DNA from 3 places in the Kitasatospora sp. NPDC015121 genome. Region 2 is predicted to be linked to each of the others. Evidence: riboswitches for the same ligand, from Rfam matches in the RefSeq annotation. Region 2 holds a riboswitch; each other region holds the start of a gene.
The links. A riboswitch is a leader RNA that binds a small molecule or an ion and turns the genes downstream of it on or off. The one in region 2 is predicted to bind cobalamin.

Region 1: it holds a riboswitch for cobalamin, as region 2 does, so the genes downstream of both, ACZ3J7_RS21725 (ribonucleoside-diphosphate reductase subunit alpha) here and ACZ3J7_RS38320 (acyl-CoA thioesterase) in region 2, are expected to answer to the same signal.
Region 3: it holds a riboswitch for cobalamin, as region 2 does, so the genes downstream of both, ACZ3J7_RS18330 (cobalamin biosynthesis protein) here and ACZ3J7_RS38320 (acyl-CoA thioesterase) in region 2, are expected to answer to the same signal.

The regions. Positions count from the first base shown of each region.
Region 1 covers NZ_JBVHEH010000014.1:35,692-37,881, forward strand. Annotated here, with positions in the region: gene ACZ3J7_RS21720 (GNAT family N-acetyltransferase) at 187-681, shown strand; cobalamin riboswitch at 776-901, shown strand; gene ACZ3J7_RS21725 (ribonucleoside-diphosphate reductase subunit alpha) at 1,078-2,190, shown strand, end outside.
Region 2 covers NZ_JBVHEH010000049.1:27,571-29,760, forward strand. Annotated here, with positions in the region: gene ACZ3J7_RS38315 (Fur family transcriptional regulator) at 1-394, opposite strand, end outside; gene ACZ3J7_RS38320 (acyl-CoA thioesterase) at 487-906, opposite strand; cobalamin riboswitch at 1,054-1,283, opposite strand; partial or broken gene alaS (alanine--tRNA ligase) at 1,329-2,190, opposite strand, start outside.
Region 3 covers NZ_JBVHEH010000011.1:210,268-212,457, forward strand. Annotated here, with positions in the region: gene ACZ3J7_RS18325 (cobyric acid synthase) at 1-245, opposite strand, end outside; gene ACZ3J7_RS18330 (cobalamin biosynthesis protein) at 367-1,320, opposite strand; cobalamin riboswitch at 1,352-1,481, opposite strand; gene ACZ3J7_RS18335 (XRE family transcriptional regulator) at 1,941-2,190, shown strand, end outside.

The DNA.
Region 1 (2,190 bases), on a different contig from region 2:
AGGCATGACCACCGCGCTCGCCCTGCTGGGCCTCATCGGCGGTTTCGGCCTCATCGGCGTCCTGGTCGGCCGCGACCTGGACCGCCACGGCCGGACCGGCCGCGACACCGTGCACCGCCCGACCGGCTACCCCTTCGACCCGGACCTGGCCGACCCGCGCCGCCGCCGGTCCGGCACACTGTCCGGATGCAGCCCCCGCTCGTCCGCCGCGCCCTCGACCACGACCTCGCCGCCGCCGGGGAGGTCACCGTCACGGCCTTCGTCGGCGACGGCCACACCCGTCCCGACTCCCCGTACGTCGAGCGCCTGCGCGACGCCGCCCGGCGGAACCGGGAGGCCGAGCTCCTGGTCGCCGTCGACGGCGCCGGAGCCGTGCTCGGCTGCGTGACCTTCGCGCCCGGCGGCACCCCCTGGGCGGACGTCGCCGGGCCCGACGAGGGCGAGATCCGGATGCTCGCGGTCGGCCCGGCGGCCCGCGGCCGGGGCGTCGGCCGGGCGCTGGTGGAGGCGTCGATCGCCCGCAGCCGGGAACTCGGACTGGGCGGGATGGCGTTCTCCACCCGGCCGGGGATGACCGCCGCACACCGGATCTACCACGCCCTGGGCTTCGTCCGCGCCCCGGAGCGGGACTGGTCGCCGGCCCCCGGCACCGACCTGATGGTCTACGCGACGCGGTTCTGAGCCGGCGCCGGCGCCGTTTTCGTTGTCTACGCGCGACGCCACCACCGCGACACGCGCCACTACATCTGGTGCTTCCAGTTCCAGCCACCACAACATGTATGCTCACTCTCGCTGTCGACGCAGGGGAACCCGGTGGAAGTCCGGGACTGCCCCGCAACGGTGAGCGGGCTGTAGTCGACGCCCGCGCAGTCCGAGGACCTGCAGACGGTGTGCGACACGGCATCCCCGCAGACGCCTTGTGCAGCACAGCTTTGCCGTCCGGTCTCGCGGGCGGACCGGGGGTGGGTCTTTCGCGCGCCGGAACGCGTTCTCGTTCCCTCGTGCCGCCTTCCCCTGGCCGCGTGCGGTCCCGGACACCCGAGCCACGTCCGCCGCCGCCACAGGAGAGAGTGCGCCTTGACCGTCGCCGCCTCAGTCACCCTGCCGTCCCAGGGATCCGCCGACGCCTTCACCGACCCCGGTGCGGCGTTGCTGCGGCTGCTCACCGACCGCAGCACCGACCTCCCCCAGGTGGACCCCGGCCACGTCGCCGCCGCCGCGCTGCGCGGCCGCCACGCCGGTTCGGACTTCGCCGAACTGCGCGGGCTGGCCGTGGAGGCCGCCGCGTCGATGATCGCCGAGGACCCGCAGTACTCGAAGCTGGCCGCCCGCCTGCTGGCGCTGGAGATCCGCGACGAGGCCGCCACCCAGCAGGTCACCTCGTTCTCCTCCTCGGTGGCCGTGGGCCACGCCGAGGGCCTGATCGGCGACGCGACCGCCGCGTTCGTGGCCCGGCACGCCGACCTGTTCGACTCGCTGGTGGACGAGGCGGCCGACGACCGCTTCGAGTACTTCGGCCTGCGCACCGTGCAGTCCCGCTACCTGCTGCGCCACCCGATCACCCGCAAGGTGGTCGAGACCCCGCAGCACTTCCTGCTCCGCGTGGCGGCGGGCCTGGCGGTCGGCACGACCGAGGAGTCGGTGCGCGAGGTCGCCGAGCTGTACACCCTGATGAGCCGCCTGGAGTACCTGACCAGCTCGCCGACGCTGTTCAACTCCGGCACCCGGCACCCGCAGATGTCCTCCTGCTACCTGCTGGACTCGCCGCTGGACAACCTGGACTCGATCTACAACCGGTACGCGCAGATCGCCCGGCTGTCCAAGCACGCGGGCGGCATCGGCCTGTCCTACTCGCGGATCCGCTCGCGCGGCTCGCTGATCCGCGGCACCAACGGCCAGTCCAACGGCATCGTGCCGTTCCTGCGCACCCTGGACTCCTCCGTGGCGGCGGTCAACCAGGGCGGCCGGCGCAAGGGCGCGGCCTGCGTGTACCTGGAGACCTGGCACGCCGACATCGAGGAGTTCCTGGAGCTCCGCGACAACACCGGCGAGGAGGCCCGGCGCACCCACAACCTGAACCTGGCGCACTGGATCCCGGACGAGTTCATGCGCCGGGTCAACGCCGACGCCGACTGGTCGCTGTTCTCCCCGGCGGACGTGCCGGAGCTGGTGGACCTGTGGGGCGCCGAG
Region 2 (2,190 bases):
CGGTGTGCGCCGCCGCCGCGGACAGGCCGTCGTCCAGCAGCGCCACCGGGAACTCGCCGACCGCGCCGCAGCCGGTGCACACCGTGTGGTGGTGCGGCTCGCCCACCATGCCGAAGGTGAGTTCGCCGTTCGGCCCGTGCAGGGAGTGCAGCAGGCCCAGCCCCATCAGCCTCTCCACCGTCCGGTAGACGGTGGAGAGGTCGATGCGGCGCCCACCCGCCGTGGCCCGGGCGTGGATCTGACTTGCCGTCAAGTGTCCGCCGTGCGAGCGGACGGCCTCCAGGACACGCACCCGCGGCTCGGTGCACCGACTGCCGCCCTCGCGCAGCAGCCGACGGCTGACCTGCTCCTCGTCCGGCCCGGACCGCTCCGCCCCGGCGGGAAGGTCCGCCACCACTCGGTGATCCACTGAGTCCCCTTCGGTTCCTGGTGCGCCGAGTATGGCAAATGCGAACAAACCACCGCCAGGATCTGTCCGGACGGGTGTTACGGGCCGTCAGGGAGCAGTGCCGGGACGGAATGCGGGCGGCCGTCGGGGCCGATCGCGACGAAGACCAGCCGGGCCGTGGCGACGTCGGCGACCGGGCCGGTGAGGTTCCAGCGTTCCGAGGTCACGGCGACCGAGACGTGCATGGAGGTGCGCCCGGCGCGTTCGACCCGTGCGTGGACGCTGAGCAGGTCACCGGCCCGGACGGGAGCGAGGAAGGACATCCCCTCCACGGAGGCGGTGACCGCCGGGACGCCCGCGTGGCGGCCCGCGGCCGCGGCGGCCGCGTCGTCGATGAGCTTCATCACCACGCCGCCGTGCACCGTCCCGTAGAGGTTGGTGTCGTGCTCGCTCATGATGTGGGCGAGCGTGACGGCGGACTCGGCCGGCGTGCGGGTGGGGACGGGTGAGGTCGTCATCGGGCCGTCACCCCGGAGCAGGTGGTGCGCTTCACGGAACTCTCCTTCGCGAGTTCACGGACCCGAACGCGCGGACGAGGCGGCCGGGCCGGGCGGCCCGCCGTCGCCGTCGCCCGCCCTCGGGGTCGCGGTGGGGCCGCGGACCACCGCGGTCCGCGGGCAGCGGCAGGTCTTCGGACTCGCGGGCACGGCCACCCGCCCTCGAAGGAGGGCGGCCACCTACCGGCCGTCGCTTCCCGGGGCCCGTGGGCCCCAGTGCCTGTGACGGCTGTCGTTCCCGCTCACCGCTGCGGGGCAGTCCCGGATTCCCACCGGGTTCCCTCTTGCGACGCACCCGCCCGGGAGGGCGGGGCGAACCAGCTGCACCGGCCACTCTACGTCCCGCTCCGAGCAGGTCGAGGACGCCCGTTGCCGCGGCCGGTTCAGGCACGGGCGGCCAGCTCGGCGGCCAGGGTCTCGCCCGCGCGGGCCGTCTCGGCCTCGTTCAGGCCGCCGCCCTGTGCGGTGTCGGCGCTGCCGCCGCCCCGGCCGCCCAGCGCCTCCCGGAGCAGGTCGGCCGCGGACAGGCCGGCGTCCCGGCCGGTCCGGTTGACCGCGACCACCAGGTGGCCGCCCTTGGGGCCGCTGCCGGTGACGGCCGCCACCCCGGGCCGGTCGGCGGGCAGGCGGTCGCGCACCGCCCGGGCCAGCAGTCGGGCGTCACCGGGGTCACCGCTCTCCGTCAGCCGGGCCAGCAGCACGCCCCGGACGTCCTGCGCGGTCGGCGCGGCCCCGGCGGCGCGCCGCTCCAGGGCCTGCTGCCGCAGGCGTTCGGCCTGCTGGTCGGCGGCCTTCAGCCGGGCGGTCAACGCGGCGATGCGGTCGGGGAGTTCGGCGCGCGGAGCCTGGAGCTGCTCGGCGAGACGGGCCACCAGGTCGCGTTCGCGCGCGAGGTAGCCGAAGCCCTCCAGCCCGACCGCCGCCTCGACGCGGCGCAGCCCCGCGCCGACGGAGGACTCGGCGGTCAGCGCGAGCACCCCGATCTGGGAGGAGTGGTCGACGTGGGTGCCGCCGCACAGCTCGCGTGACCACGGGCCGCCGATCTCCACCACCCGCACCTGCTCGCCGTAGGTCTCGCCGAACAGGGCGAGCGCGCCGAGCTCCCGGGCCCGCTCCAGCGGCATCCAGACGGCGGAGACCGGGAGGTCGTCGCGCAGGGCCCGGTTGGCGACCTCCTCGACCTCGCTGCGGGTGGCGGCGCTCAGCGCGGAGCGCCACGGGAAGTCCAGCCGCAGGTAGCCGGGC
Region 3 (2,190 bases), on a different contig from region 2:
CCCGGCTTCAGCAGCACCGGGTTCATCGCCGCCTCCGGCGCCACCCCCGCCGCCTGCGCCTGCATCGCCTGCGCCCGCCCGATCTCCGCCCCGTCGGCCGTCACGAACGAGTTCAACGACATGTTCTGCGCCTTGAACGGCGCCACCCGCACCCCCTGCCGGGCCAGCCAGCGGCAGATGCCCGCCGTCACCACGCTCTTCCCGGCATCCGAGGTCGTACCGGCCACCAACAGCGCGCCGTTCACCGGAGAACTCCTTTCGAGGCGCCCCGACAGGGGCGCGAGGAACCGCGCGCGGCGGAAGGCAGCACGTCGAAATCCCGCGTTGTCACAGTCAGTTGCCGCACGTGCCCACGCCGAGGCGGGTTCACCCGCGCGCCCGCGCGCCCAGCGCCCGCCCGCCCAGCGCCCGTGCGCCCAGCGTCGTCAGCAGCGCGAGCGCGCCGACCCGCCGCGACAGGCGGCAGGCCCGCTCGATGTCGGCCGCGCCGACCGGCGGCAGCCCGGCGCCCAGCACCGGCCGGTGCTCGACCCGCTCGCCGTAGCGCAGCGTCCCGCCCAGCCGCACGCCCAGCGCGCCCGCGAACGCGGCCTCCGCCTGGCCCGCGTTGGGGCTCGGGTGCGCGGAGCCGTCCCGCCGCCAGACCCGCCAGGCCCGGGACGGGGCGCCGGACGCGGCGACGGCCAGCAGCGCGGTCAGCCGGGCCCCCGGCCAGCCCGCGACGTCGTCCAGCCGGGCCGACGCCCAGCCGAAACGGCGGTAGCGCGCCGACTTGTGCCCCACCATCGCGTCCAGCGTGTTGACCGCCCGGAACGCCAGCAGCCCCGGCACCCCCGCGACGCCGCCCCACACCAGGGCGTTCACCACCGCGTCGGCGGTGTTCTCGGCGACCGACTCGACCACCGCCCGCGCCACCTGGCCCTCGTCCAGGCCGGACGGGTCGCGCCCGCACAGGTGCGGCAGCCGCTCCCGGGCCGCCGGCAGGTCACCGGCCGCCAGCGAACGCCCGATCGCGGTCGCCTCCCGGGTCAGCGACGTCCCGCCGAGCACCGTGAACGTCGCCGAGGCCGCCAGCACCCCCGCCGCCACCGGCGAACGCCGCACCACCCGGCCGGCCAGCGCCGCACCGCCCGCGACCGCGCCGACCGCGAGCGCCGCGTGCAGCGCCCCGGCCCCGCGGTGGTCGCGCCACAGCCGGCCCTCCAACCGGGCCGCGGCGGCGCCGAACAGGGCGACCGGATGCCCGCGCCGGGGGTCGCCGAGCCGGGCGTCCGCGAGGTATCCCGCGACCGCGCCCACCAGGTACGGGGCAGCCCGCATGGCGTCGTGTCCTCACTCAGGGTCCGCGCCCTGGATCGACGGAACGGGGGCCAGAGTCTCCTGACTTCCGGTCACCCCCGCGCGGGGTGACCGGTCACAGTGGCGGGACCGCGCCGGACTCGCACCGGCTTCCTCTGCTTGCCTCCGTTTGGCCCGAAGATCCCACCACGCCCGCTTCGCGGCAGTCAACCGAGGCGGTGGAGGGTTTGGTCACACCCGGCCGAGACCCCGCCGACCGGGTCGGCACGGCCAAGGGCGCAGCTCAGGACGGACTTCGGAACCCCGCTCGGGACGCACCGCGCTCAGGGCGTGCGCACCACGGGCCGCGGCGCGGCCGGCACGCCGTCGCGCAGCACCCGGGGACAGCGCACGGGAGCGCTCCCGGCGCGTCCACCCGGACCGGCCGGACAGCGTCGACCCACCACGGCCACCACCCCGGACTTTCGCCCCCGCCCGCTCCAACCCACGTGCGCACAAGGCGAATTGACGGCCACCGCAGCCGCTCGCGCCCCTCCCGCCCGCCTCGTCGCATCGTCCAGCCGCCCGGCCCCCCGCGCCGCCCCGGTTCGTGCCATCCGCGCCTGTGGCCCGCCCCGCCCCCGCCCCTACCGTCGGAAGGCATGCGACGCAGACAGCCGCCGGTCCCCGCCCCGGTGCCGTTCTCCCCGGCCGCCGCCCGCGCCCACCGCACCGCCCTCGGCCTGACGGTCGACCAGGTCGCGGACGGCCTGGCCGCGCACGGCGTGCGCCTGCTGCCCGGACACGTCCTCGGCTGGGAGGAGGGCCGCGTCCCGCCGCCCACCGAGGAGCAGCTGACCGCCCTCGCCCGCACCCTCTGGTGCCCGCCCGCCCACCTGATGGGCGCCGCCC